One region of the Kitasatospora sp. NPDC059088 genome, then DNA from elsewhere that is predicted to be linked to it. Evidence: predicted binding sites of a transcription regulator. Region 1 holds the regulator's gene; the other holds the start of a gene.
What was found. The regulator HrcA, encoded in region 1, represses chaperone genes, less so after heat shock. The targets are predictions, from matches to a motif close to TTNGCACTCNGNNNNNCNGAGTGCNAA.
Positions count from the first base shown of each region.

Region 2: groES (co-chaperone GroES) is a predicted target of HrcA. The motif match lies at 8,403-8,429, and genes of this name have one in related genera.

Region 1 covers NZ_JBHYGR010000036.1:11,847-21,832, reverse strand. Annotated here, with positions in the region: gene ACFWXO_RS18270 (ribonuclease Z) at 1-641, opposite strand, end outside; gene ACFWXO_RS18265 (histidine triad nucleotide-binding protein) at 648-1,001, opposite strand; gene ACFWXO_RS18260 (RDD family protein) at 1,058-1,831, opposite strand; gene ACFWXO_RS18255 (S41 family peptidase) at 1,970-5,245, opposite strand; gene ACFWXO_RS18250 (16S rRNA (uracil(1498)-N(3))-methyltransferase) at 5,328-6,077, opposite strand; gene dnaJ (molecular chaperone DnaJ) at 6,156-7,295, opposite strand; gene hrcA (heat-inducible transcriptional repressor HrcA) at 7,373-8,407, opposite strand; gene htpX (zinc metalloprotease HtpX) at 8,675-9,595, shown strand; gene ACFWXO_RS18230 (hypothetical protein) at 9,639-9,986, shown strand, end outside.
Region 2 covers NZ_JBHYGR010000002.1:84,600-94,585, forward strand. Annotated here, with positions in the region: gene ACFWXO_RS01260 (GuaB3 family IMP dehydrogenase-related protein) at 1-494, opposite strand, end outside; gene guaB (IMP dehydrogenase) at 643-2,145, opposite strand; gene shbA (RNA polymerase sigma factor ShbA) at 2,437-3,150, opposite strand; gene ACFWXO_RS01275 (response regulator transcription factor) at 3,486-4,097, opposite strand; gene ACFWXO_RS01280 (WhiB family transcriptional regulator) at 4,660-4,986, shown strand; gene ACFWXO_RS01285 (LysR family transcriptional regulator) at 5,076-6,074, opposite strand; gene groL (chaperonin GroEL) at 6,215-7,843, opposite strand; gene groES (co-chaperone GroES) at 7,956-8,261, opposite strand; gene ACFWXO_RS01300 (methyltransferase domain-containing protein) at 8,558-9,727, shown strand; gene ACFWXO_RS01305 (polysaccharide deacetylase family protein) at 9,739-9,986, opposite strand, start outside.

The DNA of each region.
Region 1 (9,986 bases):
TCGCAGAGCCGGGTGTCCATCACGAAGGCGAAGCGCTGGCCCCGGCGGTGCTCGCTGACCTCGTCCAGGGTGACGGTGCGGCCGTCCACCTCGACCGCGCCCTCGTGCTGGAGCCGGCCCACGGCCGGGCCGCGCACGCCGGCCGCGGCGAGCCGCTCGGGCACCAGCCGGCGGCCGTCCGGCTCGGACAGCCGGTAGCCGAAGGACTCCACCGGGTGGTCCAGCCGGACGGCGTCCAGCGCGAAGCGGGCGCCGGGCGCGGGCAGCGGGCCGGGCTCGTCGATCGGCCGCGGCCGCAGCACGGCGGTCTCGTGGTACGCGGTGGCGTGCCGCAGCCGCTCGAAGTAGACCTCGCCGGATGCCGGGAAGTAGACGTCCACCGGGTGCGGGACCCGGTCAAGGTTGATCCGCTGGATCACCCCGGCGAGGCCCAGGCAGTGGTCGCCGTGGAAGTGGGTCACCGCGATCCGGGTGATCTGGGTGGCCGAGACCCCGGCGTGCAGCATCTGGCGCTGGGTGCCCTCGCCGGGGTCGAACAGCAGGCCCTCGCCGTCCCAGCGGAGCAGGTAGCCGTTGTGGTTGCGGTGCCGGGTGGGCACCTGGCTGGCGGTGCCGAGGACGACGAGTTCGCGCTGGGACACCTGGGATCAGACCATGCTCTCGTTCATCGGCATCCCGCCGAGCACGTGCACATGGGCGTGGAACACGGTCTGCCCGGCGCCCGCGCCGGTGTTGAAGATCAGCCGGTAGTCCTCGATGCCCTCGTCCCGCGCCACCGCGCCCGCCTCGGCCAGCAGTTCGCCGGCGACCTCGGGCTCGGCGGCGCCCAGCGCCGCGGCGTTCGGGTAGTGGACGTGCGGGATCACCAGGACGTGCACGGGGGCCTTGGGGGCGATGTCGCGGAAGGCGAGGACGCGCTCGGTCTTGCGCAGCACGGTCGCCGGGATCTCGCCCGCCACGATCTTGCAGAACACACAGTCGGACTGCGGCTCGCCGGCCATCGGAATCTCCTCGGTTCGGTCGTCGATCACGGTTGCACGGGCCGTACGGGCGCAGCCTAGCCGAGCCGCCCGAGCGCCTGCTGGTACTCCTGCAGGTGCTTCCAGCGCACCGAGCGCATGCCGATGATGTCCCCCTCCTCCAGGTCGAACTCGTCGAAGACGAACGAGAGCACCAGGACGACGAAGCCGACCAGCCAGCGCCGGGTCAGCCGCCAGGTGTTGGGGCGCATCACCCGCTTGCGGCGCACCACCCGCATCGCCAGGATCCCCTTGCCCACGCTGAACCCGACCAGCCGGGCCAGCACCACCTGGTTGAGGAACGAGACCAGCACGCAGACGCCCAGGAACGCCGCCCAGAACGGCACCACCGGCCCGCTCGCGTGCTGGACGGCGTGGCCGGCCGCGGCCGCGACGGGCTTGGTACGACCCGCCGCGACGTCGGAGGCGACGGCGGCGGCGAAGCCCGCGCCCAGCGCGAGGCCGGCGTCCAGCACCATCGCCAGGAAGCGCCGGAAGCCGCCCGCCTCCCGGGGGCACGGCGGCAGCGCGGGCTGCGGGTGGGGCTGTTGCTGCGGGTACGGGGCCTGCCCGTACGGCGGCTGCGCCTGCGGGTACGGCTGGGGCTGACCGTACGGCTGGGGCTGCGGCGGGTACGGCTGCGGGGGCTGGGCGTACGGCCCCTGGCCGTACGGGTTCGGCCCCGGGCCGCCCGGCGGGTACTGCTGCTGCGGGTACGGCTGGTTCTGCGGGTACTGCTGCTGCGGGTACGGCTGTTGCTGCGGGTACTGCTGCTGTTGCGGGTACTGCGGCGGCGGATAGCCCTGCGCCATGGTGTGCTCCCCCGTGAGCCGTCGACCAGATCAAGATCGCGATCAAGAACAGCCCCGCATCCTACCCACGCCCCGGCGCGGGAGCCCGGCCGCGCCGGACCCCCGCGCCCCGCAGGGCCCCGCAGCGCCCCGCGCCGGCTACGCCCAGGGCAGCGGCGGCGCCGTGCGGGCCGGGGTGGCGGCCAGGGTGTCGAGGGCGATCCGCACGGCCTCGGCCAGCTGCGGGTCCTCGCCGGCCGCCCAGTGGTGCGGGGCGAACGGCACCTCGACGTCCGGGTCGACGCCGTGGTTCTCCAGGCCCCAGCCGTAGTTCTCCATCCACATCGCGTACTTGGGCTGGGTGACCAGGGTGCCGTCGACCAGCTGGTACCGGCTGTCGATGCCGATCACCCCGCCCCAGGTCCGGGTGCCGACCACCGGGCCGATGCCGAGCGCCTGGATGGCGGCGTTGACGATGTCGCCGTCCGAGCCGGACAGCTCGTTGGCGATCGCGACCACCGGCCCGCGCGGGGCGTCCATCGGGTAGGGCACCCGGCCCTCGGTGTCCCGGATCGCGTACCAGCCGATGATCCGCCGGGCCAGCTTCTCTATCACCAGCTGCGAGGTGTGGCCGCCGCGGTTCTCCCGGACGTCCACGATCAGGCCGTCCTTGGCCATCTCGGTGGAGAGGTCGCGGTGCAGCTGCGCCCAGCCGGCCGTCTGCATGTCGGGGATGTGCAGGTAGCCGAGCCGGCCGCCGGACAGCTCCCGTGTCTTCGCCCGCCGGCCGGCCACCCAGTCGTGGTAGCGCAGCGCCTCCTCGTCGGCGAGCGGGACGACCACGGGGTGGCGCCGGTCGCTGCCGTCCTTGCGGGCCACGGTCAGCTCCACCGGCTGCCCGGCGGTGCCGGCCAGCAGCGGGGCCGGGCCGGTGACCGGGTCGACCGGGCGGCCGTTGACGGCGAGCAGGGCGTCGCCCGGGCGGATCGCGGCGCCGGGCGCGGCCAGCGGCGAGCGGGCCCGGGGGTCGGAGGACTCGCCGGGCAGGATCCGGCCGATCCGCCACTGCCCGCCGTCCCGGACCAGGTCGGCGCCGAGCAGGCCCTGGCGCCGGGCGGGCTCGGTGTAGCGGCCGTACGGGACGACGTAGGCGTGCGAGGTGCCGAGTTCGCCGTGCACCTCCCAGAGCAGGTCGACCAGTTCGTCGTGCGAGCCGACCCGCTCGACCAGCGGCCGGTAGCGCTCCAGGACCCCGGCCCAGTCGACGCCGCCGAGGTCGGGGCGCCAGAAGTTGTCCCGCATCAGCCGGCCGTTCTCGGCGTACATCTGCCGCCACTCGGCGGCCGGGTCGACGGTCACCCGCAGCCGGGTGAGGTCGACGGCGGTCTCGTCGTCCTCGCCGCCGGACTTGCGGTCGGCCGGGACGATCCGCAGCTCGCCCCCGTCCAGCACGGCCAGCCGGGTGCCGTCCCCGCTGACCGAGAACCCGTCGACGCCGTGCACCAGTTGCTCGACCCGGCGCTTCCTGAGGTCGAAGCGCTCCAGCACCGGGCGGGGCCGGTCGTCGTCCAAGGAGGCGGCCTCGTCGCCGAGTTCGCCGAGCAGCGGCGCCCTGGTCCACAGCACCCCGTCCTTGGCGGCGCGCAGCGTGTGGAAACGGCCGCCCTCGACCGGGAAGGGCACGATCCGGTCGGCGATGCCGTCCAGGTCCACCCGCACGGCCGGCACCGCCCCGTCCGCGGCCTCCTCGCCGTCCGCCGTGCGGGCCTTGGGCTCGTCCTCCTCCCCGCCGGGCGCCCGCCCGGCCCGCTGCGGGCCGAACGGGGAGGGCGTCTCGGCGGCGAGCGTCACCAGGTAGGGGCGGCAGCCGTTCGGGAAGGACAGGCCGAAGGCGTGGGCGTCGTAGACCGGGTCGAAGCTGCGCACCGAGAGGAAGGCCAGGTAGCGGCCGTCGGCGGTGAAGGCGGGCGAGGTGTCCAGGAAGCGCTGCGAGGTGACCTCGCCGACGGTGCGGGTGGCCAGGTCGGCCAGCACGATCTGGCGCAGCGAGTACGGGCCCATCCGGTGCACCGGGCGCGACCACGCCAGCCAGGCCGAGTCCGGGCTGAACACCAGGCCGCCGACCTCGCCGTCGGTGCTGCGGTCCAGCTCGTGCACGGCGCCGTCGGCCAGGTCGACCACCAGCACCCGGCCGTCGTGCACGCCGACCGCGGCCCGCCGGCCGTCCGGGGAGACCACCAGCGAGTTGACCCGGCCCAGTCTCCCGGCGGCCAGCCGGCGCCGCTCGGGGTCGTGCACGGCGGGGGCGTACTCCAGGGCGTCCTCGCCCTCGGCGTCGGACACCCAGAGCACGCCCTGGGCGCCGTCCTCGCCCGGCACCACCCGGGCCAGCCGGGCGCGCACGCCCGGGGTCTCGTCCAGCACCCGGGCCGGGCCCTCGCGGTGGGTCAGCCAGTGCACGCTGCCGCGCACCACCACGGCGCCGGCCCGGCCGGTGCGGTCCGGGGCGACGGACTCCAGCCAGTGCGCGGCGTGCACCGGGTGGGGGCGGCGGCGGGCCCGCGAGCCGGCCGGGCGGACGTCCAGCCGGCGCGGGGAGGCGCTCTCCAGGTCGTCCAGCAGCCACAGGTCGCCGGCCCGGTGGAAGACCACCCGGGTGCCGTCGGTGCTGGCGTTGCGGGCGTAGAAGCCGTCCGGGTCGGTGCTGTGGCGGCGCAGGTCGGAGCCGTCGGGGCGGCTGGACCACAGGTCGCCGACGCCCTCGTGGTCGGACAGGAAGGCGATCCGGCCGTCGCCGTCCCCGGCCACCCAGAGCGGGGAGTCGAGCTGCCCGGCCAGGTCCTGGTGGATCCGGACGAACCGGTCCCGCCCGATCCACAACTTGCCGGCCCGGCCGCCCCGGTAGCGCTTCCACCAGGCCGGCTCGCGGTTGTTGACGGTCACCAGCAGCACCCTCCCCCCGGCTTCGGCCGCAGGGTCCCCGACGCCCGCCGGCTCGAAGGCGAGCCCGCCGACCGGCCCGTACGGCAGCCGCACCGGCTCGCCGCCGTCCAGCGGCACCGCGTGCGCCCAGCAGCGGCGCACCCCGGACTCGCCCGCGCCGGTGGTGGCGATCGGGCGCCCGTCGGCGGTCCACCCCTGCACCCGGGTCTCGGCGTTGCCCCAGTACGTCAGCCGCCGGGACGGTCCGCCGTCCACCGGCACCACGTGCACCTCGGGGGCGCCGTCCCGGGTGGAGGTGAAGGCGAGGTGGCGCCCGTCCGGGGAGAACCTGGGGTGCTGCACCGGCAGGTGATCGGCCGTCAGCCGCCAGGCCCGGCCGCCCTCCAGCGGGGCGAGCCACAGGTCGTCCTCGGCGACGAAGGCGACCAGGTCACCGTGCAGATGGGGGTGGCGCAGATAGGCGCCCGCGGAGGTGCTCAGGGAGTCCGTCACGCCGCCAGCGTAGGCAGGTGCGGGTACGAGCCGCTCCGTTTTCCGCAGACTCCGGGCGGGCGCACGGGAGTTGCCGGTGGGGTCAGGCCCAGCGGCCGGTGCGCCCCAGCAGCAGCGCCCCGGCGGCCACCCCGGCGGTCGAGGTGCGCAGCACCGAGGGGCCCAGCCGGTACGGCTTCGCGCCGGCCTCGGCGAAGGCGGCCAGCTCCTCCGGGGAGACCCCGCCCTCCGGGCCGACCACCAGCACGATGTCCCCGCCGGCCGGCAGCGCGGCGTGCGCCAGCGGCTCGGCGCCCTCCTCGTGCAGCACCGCGGCGAGCGCGGCCCCGGCCAGCAGCGGCGCCAGCTGCCGGGTGGTCATCGGCTCGCGCACCTCGGGGAAGCGCAGCCGGCGGGACTGCTTGCCCGCCTCCCGGGCGGTGGCCCGCCACTTGGCGAGCGCCTTGGCGCCGCGCTCGCCCTTCCACTGGGTGATGCAGCGCGAGGCGGCCCAGGGGACCACCACGTCCACGCCGACCTCGGTCATGGTCTCCACGGCCAGCTCGCCGCGGTCGCCCTTGGGCAGCGCCTGGACGACCACGATCCGCGGCGCCGGCTCCGGCTCCCGCCGCACGGCCTCCACCGTGACCTCGATCGCGTCCTTGCCGAGCACCGCGGCGACGGTGCCGTCCACGCCCAGTCCCAGCCCGTCCGCCAGGGTGACCGCCTCGCCGGCCGCCAGCCGCTTCACCGCCGCCGCGTGCCGCCCCTCGGGCCCGTCGAGGCGCAGCACGGCCCCGGGTGCGGCGGCGGCGATCCGCTCGGTCTCGACGACGAAGACGGGCGCGGTCATGGCGGGGAACCTCCTGGGATGGAACGGGAACACCGAAGGGGTGCCGGGGGTCCTCCCCCGGCACCCCTTCGCGGACGACTACCGGCCGTTGAAGGCGTCCTTCAGGCGTGAGAACAGGCCCTGCTGGCCCGGCGCGAACTGGCCGGACGGCCGCTCCTCGCCGCGCAGCACGGCGAGCCGGCGCAGCAGCTCCTCCTGCTCGGGGTCGAGCTTGGTGGGCGTCTGCACCTCGACGTGCACTATCAGGTCGCCCCGGCCGCCCCCGCGCAGGTGGGTGATGCCCCGGCCGTGCAGCGGGATCGACTGGCCGGACTGGGTGCCGGGCCGGATGTCGACCTCCTCCAGCCCGTCCAGGGTCTGCAACGGCACCTGGGTGCCGAGCGAGGCCGCCGTCATCGGGATGGTGACGGTGCAGTGCAGGTCGTCCCCGCGCCGCTGGAAGACCGTGTGGGTGGTCTCGGCGATCTCGACGTACAGGTCGCCGGCCGGGCCGCCGCCGGGGCCGACCTCGCCCTCGCCGGCCAGCTGGATCCGGGTGCCGTTGTCCACGCCGGCCGGGATCTTCACGGTCAGGGTGCGGCGGGCCCGCACCCGGCCGTCGCCCGCGCACTCGGGGCACGGGGTCGGCACCACGGTGCCGAAGCCCTGGCACTGCGGGCACGGGCGGGAGGTCATGACCTGGCCCAGGAAGGAGCGGGTGACCTGGGAGACCTCGCCCTTGCCGCGGCACATGTCGCAGGTCTGGGCCGAGGTGCCGGGGGCCGCGCCCTCGCCGCTGCAGGTGGTGCAGGTGACGGCGGTGTCGACCTGGAGTTCCTTGGTGGTGCCGAAGGCGGCCTCCTCCAGGGTGATCTCCAGCCGGATCATGGCGTCCTGGCCCCGGCGGGTGCGCGAGCGCGGGCCGCGCTGGCCGGCCGCGGCGCCGAAGAAGGCGTCCATGATGTCGGAGAAGCCGAAGCCCGCCGCGCCGGCGCCGAAGCCGCCCGCGCCACCGCCGCCCGGCGACAGCGGGTCACCGCCCAGGTCGTAGACCTGGCGCTTCTGCGGGTCGGAGAGCACCTCGTAGGCGGCGTTGATCTCCTTGAACCGCTCCTGCGTCTTCGGGTCCGGGTTGACGTCCGGGTGCAGTTCGCGTGCCAGGCGCCGGAACGCCTTCTTGATCTCGTCCTGCCCCGCATCCCGTCGGACGCCGAGTACCGCGTAGTAGTCCGTGGCCACCAAATGCTCCGCTTGTTCCGCCTGTAGTAGTGCTGCGACTGGACGCCGCCGTTAGATTTCCAACGGTCGGCCGTGTGCTACGACTCGGCCAGGATCTGGCCCACGTACCGTGCCACCGCCCGCACCGCCCCCATTGTGCCCGGATAGTCCATCCGGGTCGGACCGATCACACCCAGCTTGGCCACACTCTCGTCGCCCGAACCGTAGCCGACCGAAACGACCGAGGTGGAATTCAGCCCTTCGTACGCGTTCTCCCGCCCGATCCGGACCGTCATCGCGGCGTCCGTGGTCTCACCCAGGAGGCGGAGCAGGACGACCTGCTCCTCCAGGGCCTCCAGCACCGGCTGGATGGTGAGCGGGAAGTCGTGCCCGAAGCGGGTCAGGTTGGCCGTGCCGGCCAGCATGATCCGCTCCTCGTTCTGCTCGGCGAGCGCCTCGAACAGCGTCGCCAGGACCGTACTGACGGTCGGCCGGTCGGCCGGCTCGAACGCCGCCGGGAGCTCCTCCAGGAGCCCCGGGACGTCCGGCAGCCGCTGGCCGGCCGCCCGGGTGTTGATCCGCGAGCGCAGGTCCGCCAGGACCGTCTCGCCGACCGTGCCCGGGCAGTCGACCATCCGCTGCTCGACCCGGCCGGTGTTGGTGATCAGCACCAGCATCACCTTGGCCGGGGCCAGCGCCACCAGCTCGATGTGCCGGACGGTGGAGCGGGTCAGCGAGGGGTACTGCACCACGGCGACCTGGCGGGTCAACTGGGCGAGCAGCCGCACCGTACGGGTGACCACGTCGTCCAGGTCGACGGCGCCGTCCAGGAAGTGCCGGATCGCCCGGCGCTCCGGGGAGCTCATCGGCTTGATCTCGGCGAGCTTGTCGACGAACAGCCGGTAGCCCTTGTCGGTGGGGATCCGCCCGGCGCTGGTGTGCGGCTGGTGGATGTACCCCTCCTCCTCCAGCGCCGCCATGTCGTTGCGCACCGTGGCCGGGGACACCCCGAGGTTGTGCCGCTCCACCAGGGCCTTGGAGCCGACCGGCTCCTCGGTGCCCACGTAGTCCTGGACGATCGCGCGCAGCACGGCGAGCTTGCGGTCGTCCAGCTGGCGGACCTCTCCGGCCATGGGGCACGCACCTCCGTCTTCGCACGTTGTCCGTCTGTGATGCTGCGAGCCGCTCCGGTGAGGACCCCGACCCTGGCACTCTGCACGCACGAGTGCCAAAACCGTACCTGCCAGTGTACGGCCCGGGTCGTACCGCAGGAACGGCCCGGCCGGGGTGATCCTGCCCGCAGTTCCGGACGGCCACCGCGACACTCCGCGTGCGCGGGTGGTGCCCCGGGGCCGTCCGGGTGGCAGCATCGAAAGCGACGGCGAACGGAGGAGCAAGCGATGTCGAGCTCGGGCCAGCACACCCGTTTCGCGCCCGACCGCGGCCTGACCAGCCGCATGGTCGGGACGATGTTCGTGATCGGGCTGTTGTACGTCGGTTTCACGGGCCTGCTGATCGCGCTGCTGCGCGGGGCCTGGCCGCTGATCGTGCTGATCTCCGGCGGGCTGTTCGTGGCCCAGTTCTGGTTCAGCGACAAGATCACCGAGCGGGCCATGGGCGCCCACCGGGTGACCGAGGAGCAGTACCCCCAGCTGCACGGCACCATCGACCGGCTCTGCGCCCTGGCCGACATGCCCAAGCCCCGCGTGGCGGTCGCCGACAGCGACATGCCGAACGCCTTCGCCACCGGCCGCAACCCGCAGAACGCCGTGGTGTGCGTCACCACCGGCCTGCTGCGCCGACTGGAACCCGAGGAGCTGGAGGGCGTCCTGGCGCACGAGCTGTCGCACGTCGCCCACCGGGACGTCGCCGTGATGACCATCGCCGGCTTCCTCGGCGTGCTCGCCGGGGCGATGACCCGGGTCGCCATGTACGGCGGGTTCATGGGCGGCAACCGCAACAGCAACGACCAGAACGCGGCCATCGCGGCGCTGATCATCCCGCTGGTGTCGATCGTGGTCTACGCGATCAGCTTCCTGCTCACCCGGCTGCTGTCCCGCTACCGCGAACTGGCCGCCGACCGGGCCGCCGCCCAGCTCACCGGCCGGCCCAGCGCCCTCGCCTCGGCGCTCACCAAGGTCACCGGGCAGATCGCCGCCATCCCCACCGAGGACCTGCGCCGGGCCCAGCCCTACAACGCCTTCTACTTCGCCCCCGCGCTGAGCGCCAAGGAGACCGCCTCCCAGCTGCTCTCCACCCACCCGACGCTGGAGAAGCGGCTGGCCCAGCTGGCCAAGATCTCCGAGCAGCTCGGCCGCTGACCCCCCTGGGCTCCGGCCCCGCCCGACTCCCGGAAGGACCGCCGTGGGATTCCTGGACGCCCTGTTCGGCCGCACCAAGCCCGTCAAGCCCGACCTCGACCAGCTGTTCGGCGTGCCGTCCGCCGCGCTCACCCTGGAGGCCGGGGCCGGGTTCCTCCCCACCGGGCTCGGCTCGGTCTGCTTCGCGGCCGTCGAGGGCGCCGCCTTCGTCCAGGTGGAGCAGCAGGTCCGGGCCCTGCTGGACGCCGACACCGAACGCGGCGGCGTCCCGGTGGAGGCCTCCAAGGACGGCTACGGCTACTCCTGGCTGCTCACCCGGCACGCCCCCGAGGAACTCCCGGAACTGGTCAACGACCTGCACGCGGTCAACAGCGAGCTGGAGGCGAACGGC
Region 2 (9,986 bases), on a different contig from region 1:
GTGGTGCCGCGGATGACGAAGACGTCGACCCCGGCGTCCACGACGGCCTTGGAGAACTCGGCGGTCCGCTGCGGGGAGAGCGCGGCGGCGGTGACGACGCCGGAGTCGCGGACCTCCTGGATCCGCTGCTTGATCAGCTCGGCGCGGATCGGCGCGGAGTAGATCTCCTGGAGGCGGCGGGTCGCGGTGGCCTCGTCGGTGATCGAGGCGATCTCGTCCAGCAGCGGCTGCGGGTCCTCGTAGCGGGTCCAGAGGCCTTCGAGGTTCAGCACGCCCAGGCCGCCGAGGCGACCGATGGCGATGGCCTGCTGCGGCGAGACCACGCTGTCCATGGGGGCGGCCAGGAACGGCAGCTCGAAGCGGTAGGCGTCGATCTGCCAGGCGATCGAGACCTCCTTCGGGTCACGCGTACGCCGGCTGGGGACGACGGCGATGTCGTCGAAGGCGTACGCCCGGCGGCCGCGCTTGCCTCGCCCGATCTCGATCTCAGTCACTTCGAGCCCTTCTGGTTTGTTGCTCATGCCCGCCGGGTCACCCCGGCCGCCCCCAGTATCCCGTACCAGCGCTGGTGGCGCCCCGACGGCCCGGTCCCCGGACGCGCGGAAGGGCCCGCCGTGGCGGGCCCTTCCGGGGTCGAGCGGGTCAGCGCGACGAGTAGTTCGGCGCCTCGACGGTCATCTGGATGTCGTGCGGGTGGCTCTCCTTGAGGCCCGCCGAGGTGATCCGGACGAAGCGGCCCTTGCTCTCCATCTCGGCGATGGTGGCGGCACCGACGTAGCCCATGGTCTGGCGCAGGCCGCCGACCAGCTGGTGCAGCACGGCCGACAGCGGGCCGCGGTACTGGACCTGGCCCTCGATGCCCTCGGGGACGAGCTTGTCGTCCGAGGCGACCTCGGCCTGGAAGTAGCGGTCCTTGGAGTAGGAGCGGCCCTGGCCGCGGGACTGCATGGCGCCCAGCGAGCCCATGCCGCGGTAGGACTTGAACTGCTTGCCGTTGATGAACAGCAGCTCGCCCGGGGACTCCTCGCAGCCGGCCAGCAGCGAGCCCAGCATCACGGTGTCGGCACCGGCGGCGAGCGCCTTGCCGATGTCGCCCGAGTACTGCAGGCCGCCGTCGCCGATGACCGGCACGCCGGCCGCCTGGCAGGCCAGCGCGGCCTCGTAGATGGCGGTGATCTGCGGGACGCCGATACCGGCGACCACGCGGGTGGTGCAGATGGAGCCGGGGCCGACGCCGACCTTGACGCCGTCCACGCCGGCGTCGATCAGCGCCTGGGCGCCGTCGCGGGTGGCGACGTTGCCGCCGACCACGTCGACCTTGACGGCGGACTTGATCTTCTCGATCCAGGCCAGCGCGTTGTGGCTGTGGCCGTGCGAGGTGTCGACGACCAGGAAGTCCACGCCCGCCTCGACCAGGGCCTGGGCCCGGTCGAAGGCCTCGGCGCTGGCGCCGACGGCGGCGCCGACCAGCAGACGGCCCTCGGCGTCCTTGGCGGCGTTCGGGTACTGCTCGGCCTTGACGAAGTCCTTGACCGTGATCAGGCCCTTGATCCGGCCCTCGTCGTCGACCAGCGGGAGCTTCTCGATCTTGTGGCGGCGCAGCAGCGCCATCGCGTCCTCGCCGGAGATGCCGACCTTGCCGGTGATCAGCGGCATCGGGGTCATGATCTCGCGGACCCGGCGGGTGCGGTCCGACTCGAAGGCCATGTCGCGGTTGGTGACGATGCCGAGCAGCTTGCCGGACTCGTCGGCGATCGGGACGCCGGAGATGCGGAACTTGGCGCACAGCGCGTCGGCCTCGGCGAGCCTGGTGTCCGGGCCGACCGTGATCGGGTCGGTGACCATGCCGGACTCGGAGCGCTTCACCAGGTCGACCTGGTTGGCCTGGTCCTCGACCGACAGGTTGCGGTGCAGCACGCCGACGCCGCCCTGGCGGGCCATGGCGATGGCCATCCGCGCCTCGGTGACCTTGTCCATCGCCGCGGACAGCAGCGGGATGTTGACGCGGACGTTCCGGGAGACCCGCGAGGAGGTGTCGACCTGGTTCGGCAGCACCGCGGAGGCCCCGGGCAGCAGCAGGACGTCATCGAACGTGAGCCCGAGCATGGCGAACTTCTCGGGTACGCCTGCGGCGTTGTAAGACATTTGGGGGTACCTTCCGTGGCCGGCCTTATCCGCTCGCGCCCAGAGGGAGGGGGCGCGTTGATCGCTCACTCGCGCAGACGGCCGAAAGCCGGGTGGCTTGGAGGAAGCTCCAACGGAACCCCGTGTGCACCCGCAAAACTTTGGCAACCTGCCCAGGCGCCGATACCCCATGGTACTGGCACCGCGAATGTGTCCTCGTGTGCCCTTGACAACAAGCGCCCCCGCGGGCTCATTCCGCCCGGCCGGGCCCCCTGGCCTGCGCCTCCGGTCAGGAGGAGGCGGCGCCCGGCCTCAGGAGGACTCCTCCGCGAGCGCCCGCAGCCGGCTGAGCGCGCGGTGCTGGGCGACCCGGACGGCCCCCGGCGACATCCCGAGCACCTCGCCGGTCTCCTCCGCCGACAGCCCGGCGGCCACCCGCAGCAGCACCAGCTCGCGCTGACGGGCCGGCAGGTTGGAGAGCAGCTCCTTGGCCCAGGCCGCGTCGCTGCTCAGCAGCGCCTGCTCCTCCGGGCCGAGCGCCTCGTCCGGCACCTCCGGCAGGTCGTCCTGCGGCACGACGGTGGAGCCGGGCCCGCGCATCGCGGCCCGCTGCAGATCGGCGATCTTGTGTGCGGCGATGCCGTAGACGAAGGCCTCGAACGGCCGTCCCTGGTCCTTGTACCGGGGCAGCGCGCACAGCACCGCGACACAGACCTCCTGGGCCACGTCGTCCACGTGGTGCCGGGCCCCGCCGGGCAGCCGGACCAGCCGGGCGCGGCAGTACCGCAGCGCCAGCGGGTGGACGTAGGCGAGCAGCGCGTCGATCGCCGGGCCCTCACCGCGCACGGCGGCCGCGACCAGTTCGCCCACCAGGGGGGAGCCGCCCGTGCCGAGCACCGGCGGGCGGCCCGGACCGTCCCCGGTCACGGAGTCGCCGGATTCCGCGTACGCGTCACGACCCGGGTCGGAGGGCTCGGCCTCACCCGGGTCCGCCTGGCCGGCCGCACCGGCGACATCGTCGCGCATCGGTCCATGGTGCCTGGTCGATCGGGAAAACGCGGCACCGCGTCCGGAGTTGTGCACCGGAACGTTATGCGCTGCGGCACCGTGCGGCGTGCCGCGCACCACCGGCCCCTCCTGCACCGTGCCGCCTCCCGCCGCGCCGCCGTGGGTGGTCCTGTCCGTCGCGCCGTCCGCCGAGTGTCCTGCGGCTGCGTGGTTCGCCGCAGTGCCTGTCCGCTGGTCCCCGAGGTGCTCCACTCCTCCATGGTGCAACCTCGGGACCGTAACGTCACACGCCCGTGCGGCGTCCGCTCCGGAATTCGAGGGCGGCGCGCCGCGGCCGGCGGCGCCGCCGACGGTCAGCGGACCAGGCCCCAGCGGAAACCCAGCGCCACCGCGTGCGCACGGTCGGAGGCGCCGAGCTTCTTGAACAGCCGTCGGGCGTGGGTCTTGACGGTGTCCTCGGACAGGAACAGCTCGCGCCCGATCTCGGCGTTGCTGCGCCCGTGGCTCATGCCCTCCAGCACCTGGATCTCACGCGCCGTCAAGGTCGGTGCCGCGCCCATGTCGGGGCTGCGCAGCCGGCGCGGGGCGAGCCGCCAGGTCGGGTCGGCGAGGGCCTGGGTGACGGTGGCCCGCAGCTCGGCGCGCGAGGCGTCCTTGTGCAGGTACCCGCGGGCACCCGCGGCCACCGCGAGCGCGACCCCGTCGAGGTCCTCGGCGACGGTGAGCATGATGATCCGCGCGCCCGGATCGGCGGACAGCAGCCGCCGGACGGTCTCGACCCCGCCGAGGCCGGGCATCCGGACGTCCATCAGGACGAGATCGGAGCGGTCGGCCACCCAGCGGCGGAGGACCTCCTCCCCGTTCGTCGCGGTGGTGACCCGGTCCACACCGGGTACGGTCGCGACGGCGCGGCGAAGCGCCTCGCGGGCGAGCGGGGAATCGTCGCAAACGAGAACGGAAGTCATGACCGTCGTCCTCCGCAGCTGATCCGCGTCACGTTGAGCCTCCTGGCTGGTACGAACCTCTCCGACACGGCCGATCGGCGACGGACTTCGTCCTGATCGCCCCGACTTGCCCGCGATCGTTCCCGACGTCCGGCGCCCGCTAACCGCCTCCGCACTACCAACGACCGTCACTCGAATGAGTTACGGCCTTCGGGCCATCTCCACCACTGTACGTGGCCAACCCATTACCGATCAGCCGCATCGCGGTGCACACGCCGCACTTTTACGCAGCTCGCGCGCGGTGGGCGCACGACCCGCACGCCGGTACGGGTCGTCGCGCGCCCGTCGACCACCCGATTGCCACACCTCGCGCCCGCCGAACCCCTTGCCCACTTTGCCCGTTTTTATAGCTTTCGTATGGTCATTGACTGTTGTGCCAGTGTGTGGGTGACTTGTCCATGGAGTTGCCTTAAGTCATATTTCCAGGTGTCCACACCAGCGCGGGACGCCCCGCCGGGCACCGTTCGGCAGCAGCCCGCCGAACCGCCCGGCCGCCGCCGACCGCCTCTGAAGGGAATGAGCCATGGCAGATTTCTCCCGCCTCCCCGGTCCCAACGCGGACCTCTGGGACTGGCAGCTCTCGGCGGCCTGCCGCGGCGTGGACAGCTCGCTCTTCTTCCACCCGGAGGGTGAGCGCGGAGCGGCCCGCAGTTCGCGCGAGACCAGCGCCAAGGAGGTCTGCATGCGCTGCCCGGTGATCGCCGAGTGCGCGGCGCACGCCCTGGCGGTCCGCGAGCCGTACGGGGTCTGGGGCGGGATGACCGAGGACGAGCGCGAGGAGATGCTGGGCCGCTCGCGGCACCGCCTGGTGGAGGTCCCGTTGACCCCGCCGGCGGTCGCGCACCGTTAGACCCGCGCTCGCGGCGCGCCGTGAAGAAACGTTCCTTCGCGGCGCATCAGGCCGCTCCGCCCCCCTCTGGGGAACCCGGTCACCGATCGTCAGCGATCGGCGGCCGCACCCGCCAGCCGCTCCCGCATCAGCGCGACGGCCGGCACCTCGGCCAGGTCCGGCAGCGTGAGCGCCACCACCTGGCGCACCGCCGGCGCCCCCGAGGCCGTCCGCACCGGAACCGTCGACACGCCGTCAGGACGCACCGACTGGAGGGCCAGCCGGGGCAGCACCGCCACCCCGAGCCCGGCCGCCACCAGGCCGACCACCGCCGGGTAGTCGTCGGTCGCGAAGTCGATCCGGGGCTCGAAACCCGCCCCCGCGCACAGCTCCACCAGGTGCCCCCGGCACTGCGGGCAGCCGGCGATCCACTGCTCCCCCGCCAGCTCCGCCAGCTCCACCGGACCGCCCCGCCCGGCCAGCGGGTGGGCGGCCGGCAGCAGGCCCACCAGCGGGTCGTCCAGCAGCGGGGTGACCACCAGGTCGGACCAGTCGGTGCCGGCCGACAGCTGCTGGGCCTCCAGGTTCGCCTCGGCCCGGGCCTCGCGCGGCGTGCCGTGCGCGGGGGCGGGCGCCGCGGCCGCACCGTCGGACTGCGGGTAGCGGAAGGCCAGCGCGATCTCGCACTCGCCGCCGCGCAGCATCGCCAGCGACTCCGGCGGCTCGGCCTCGACCAGCGACACGCGCACCCCCGGATGGCTGTCCCGCAGGCGGGCGACCGCGGGCGGCACCAGGGTGGAACTCGCGGTCGGGAAGGAGACCAGCCGCACCCGGCCGGCCCGCAGCCCGGCGATCGCGGCCACCTCCTCCTCGGCGGCGGAGAGCCCGGCCAGGATCCCGGTGGCATGCTTGAGCAGCACCCGCCCGGCCTCGCTGAGCTGCATCCCGCGGCCCGAGCGGACCACCAGCGGGGTGTCCACCGACTTCTCCAGGGCCTTCATCTGCTGGCTGATGGCGGGCTGGGTGCACCCCAGCTCGCGGGCGGCGGCGGAGAAGGAGCCGGTGCGGGCGACGGCACGCAGGACGCGCAGGTGGCGGGCCTCGATCATGCCTCAGTTATAAGGCAATCTTTGCATTCTGCAAAATTCTACTGATAGTTGAAGCCTCAAGCGCACCGCCGAACAACGGCCGGAGGCCCGGTCCGACTCCCCGAGGGAGTGGACCGGGCCTCCGGTCAGGCGTCGGTGCCTCAGTGCGAGTGGCCGTGGCCGCCGTGCGAGTGACCGGCGTCGGCCTCCTCCTCCTTCTTCTCCACCACGAGGGTCTCGGTGGTGAGGAGCAGGGAGGCGATCGAGGCGGCGTTCTCCAGCGCGGAGCGGGTGACCTTGACCGGGTCGATGACGCCGGCCTTCAGCAGGTCGCCGTACTCGCCGGTGGCCGCGTTGAAGCCGTGACCGGCCTCCAGTTCGGCGACCTTGTGGGTGATGACGTAGCCCTCGAGGCCGGCGTTCTGGGCGATCCAGCGCAGCGGCTCGTGCAGCGCCTTGCGGACCACGGCGACACCGGTGGCCTCGTCACCCGACAGGCCCAGGCCGTCGTTCAGCACCTTGGCGGCGTGCACCAGCGAGGCGCCACCGCCGGCGACGATGCCCTCCTCGACCGCGGCGCGGGTCGCCGAGATGGCGTCCTCCAGACGGTGCTTGCGCTCCTTGAGCTCCACCTCGGTGGCGGCGCCGACCTTGATGACGCAGACGCCGCCGGCCAGCTTGGCCAGGCGCTCCTGCAGCTTCTCGCGGTCCCAGTCGGAGTCGGTCGCGGCGATCTCGCCCTTGATCTGGGCGACGCGGCCGGCCACGGCCTCGGAGTCACCGGCACCGTCGACGACGGTGGTGTCGTCCTTGGTGATGGTCACGCGGCGGGCGGTGCCCAGCACGTCCAGACCGGCCTGGTCGAGCTTGAGGCCGACCTCCTCGGAGATGACCGTGCCGCCGGTGAGGACGGCCAGGTCGCCGAGGATCGCCTTACGGCGGTCGCCGAAGCCCGGGGCCTTGACGGCGACGGCGTTGAAGGTGCCGCGGATCTTGTTCACGACCAGGGTCGACAGCGCCTCGCCGTCGACGTCCTCGGCGATGATCAGCAGCGGCTTGGAGGCACCGCTCTGCAGGATCTTCTCCAGCAGCGGCAGCAGCTCCTGGATGGAGGAGATCTTGCCCTGGTTGATCAGGATGTACGGGTCCTCGAGGACCGCTTCCTGGCGCTCGGCGTCGGTGACGAAGTACGGCGACAGGTAGCCCTTGTCGAACTGCATGCCCTCGGTGAAGTCCAGCTCCACGCCGAAGGTGTTCGACTCCTCGACGGTGATGACACCGTCCTTGCCGACCTTGTCGATCGCCTCGGCGATCAGCTCGCCGACCTGGGTGTCCTGCGCGGAGAGGGACGCGACGGCGGCGACGTCGTCCTTGCCCTCGATCTCGCGGGCGATGGACAGCAGGTGCTCGGAGACGGCGGCGACGGCCTTGTCGATGCCCTTCTTGAGGGCGGCCGGGCCGGCACCGGCGGCGACGTTGCGCAGACCCTCGTTGACCAGGGCCTGGGCCAGCACGGTGGCGGTGGTGGTGCCGTCACCCGCGACGTCGTTGGTCTTGGTGGCGACCTCCTTGACGAGCTGCGCGCCAAGGTTCTCGTACGGGTCGTCCAGCTCGACCTCACGGGCGATGGTGACACCGTCGTTGGTGATGGTCGGGGCGCCGAACTTCTTGTCGATGACGACGTTGCGGCCCTTGGGGCCGATGGTCACCTTGACGGTGTCGGCCAGCTTGTTGACACCGCGCTCCAGCGAGCGGCGGGCGTCCTCGTCGAACTGCAGGATCTTCGCCATGTTCCCTATTCCCTCGGGGCTGCGGCCGGCCGGCCGCCGAACTACGTGAACCAACAACCACGCCCCGGGCCCCTGTCACTAGGGACACGGATCCGGGGCGGGTCGGAACGACTTACTTCTCGATGATGGCGAGAACGTCGCGGGCGGAGAGGACGAGGTACTCCTCGCCCTGGTACTTCACCTCAGTGCCGCCGTACTTCGAGTACAGGACGATGTCACCCACGGCGACGTCGAGCGGCAGACGCTGGCCGTCCTCGAAGCGGCCCGGGCCGACAGCCAGGACGACGCCCTCCTGGGGCTTCTCCTTGGCGGTGTCCGGGATAACCAGGCCGGAGGCCGTGGTGGTCTCGGCGTCGAGCGGCTGGACCACAATGCGGTCCTCGAGCGGCTTGATGGCAACCTTGCTGCTGGTGGTCACGTCCGAGCTCCCCTTCGGAGATTACGGGGTTTTCTAACGGGTAGGGGCGAACCTGCGTACCTGCCGTCGCGGGGGTCAGGCACACGTCTTCGCATTAGCACTCCCCCAGTGGGGAGTGCCAAGGACGACCATAGGCTGCCGTTAGCACTCAGTCAACCAGAGTGCCAACGACGCGCCCTGCGGGCTCGACCCGCGGACGAGCGGCCACACTCCGGATCCACTCCCCGGGCCCCGCCGGCGACGCCGTTCGCGCCGGCGCTGCCGGCCCTGCTGACGGGCCGACCGGTCAGAATGACCTGGTGGACACCGAGAACCTCCAGCCCCTGCTGACCCCCGAGGGTCAGGCCCTGCTCGCCGAGCTGCGCGAGTTCACCCCCGAGGAGGAGCTGGCGCTGGCCACCCGGTTGCGGCGGGAGCACCCGGCGGAGCTGGTGTCGGCGGCGTTCGGCCAGGCGCGGCTGCGGCAGCGGGCGCGGGCGAAGTTCGGGGCGGACGCCGACCTGATGTACTTCACGCCCAACGGGGTCGAGCAGTCCACCCGGCGCAGCGTGGCCGAGTGGCGGGCCCGCCGCTTCGCCGAGCTGGGCGTACGGCGCCTGGCGGACCTCTGCTGCGGCATCGGCGGGGACGTGCTGGCCCTGGCCCGGGCCGGGATCCGGGTGCTGGCCGTCGACAAGGACCCGGCGGCCTGCGCCGCCACCGCCGCCAACGCCGCCGCGCTGGGCCTGTCGGAGCTGGTGGAGGTGCGCTGCGCGGACGTCGCCGAGGTGGACGTCACCGGCTACGACGCGGTGTTCACCGACCCGGCGCGGCGCACCTCGCGCGGCCGGGTGTTCGACCCGGAGGCGTACGCCCCGCCGCTGTCCTGGGCGGTCGAGGCCGGGCGGCGGACCCCGATCGGCGCGTTGAAGGTCGCCCCGGGCATCCCGCACGAGGCCGTCCCGGCGGACGCCGAGGCCGAGTGGGTCTCCGACCACGGGGACGTCAAGGAGGCGGTGCTCTGGTTCGGCACCGGGGCGGTCCGCCCGCACCGCGCGACCCTGCTGCCGCACGGCGACAGCCTGACCGGCGGCGACCTGCCCGACCCGCCGGCCGGCCCGGTCGGGCGCTACCTGTACGAGCCGGACGGCGCGGTGATCCGGGCGCACCTGGTGGCCGAGGTGGCCGGGCAGGTCGACGGCCGGCTGATCGACCCGAAGATCGCCTACGTGACCTCGGACCGCCTGGTCGCCACCCCGTACGCGCACGCCTTCGAGCTCACCGACGTGCTCCCGTACAACGTCAAGAAGCTGAAGGCGCTGCTGCGCGAGCGCGGGGTCGGCACGGTGGTGATCAAGAAGCGCGGGATGGCGATCACCCCGGAGGAGCTGCGCCGCCAGCTCAAGCCCTCCGGGCCGAACTCCGTCACGGTGATCCTCAGCCGCACCGACAACGGGCCGCTGATGATGCTGGGCCGGCCGGTCTGAGCGGACAGGGCCTAGGAGGCCGGCGCCTGGATGTAGTCCTCCAGCCGGGCCACCGAGAAGCCCTGCTCCTGGATCCGGGCCAGCAGGTCCGCGAACATCTGGGTCATGGTGGCGCCCTTGAGCTCCTTGGGGCCGCGGAAGTGCGCCAGGATGATGTCGCCGGACTTCAGCTTCTTGTCGCCCGCCTGGTACTGCATGTCGTGGATCTGCATCGACTCGCGCCACAGCACGATCGCGCGCGGGCCGCACTGCTGCACCG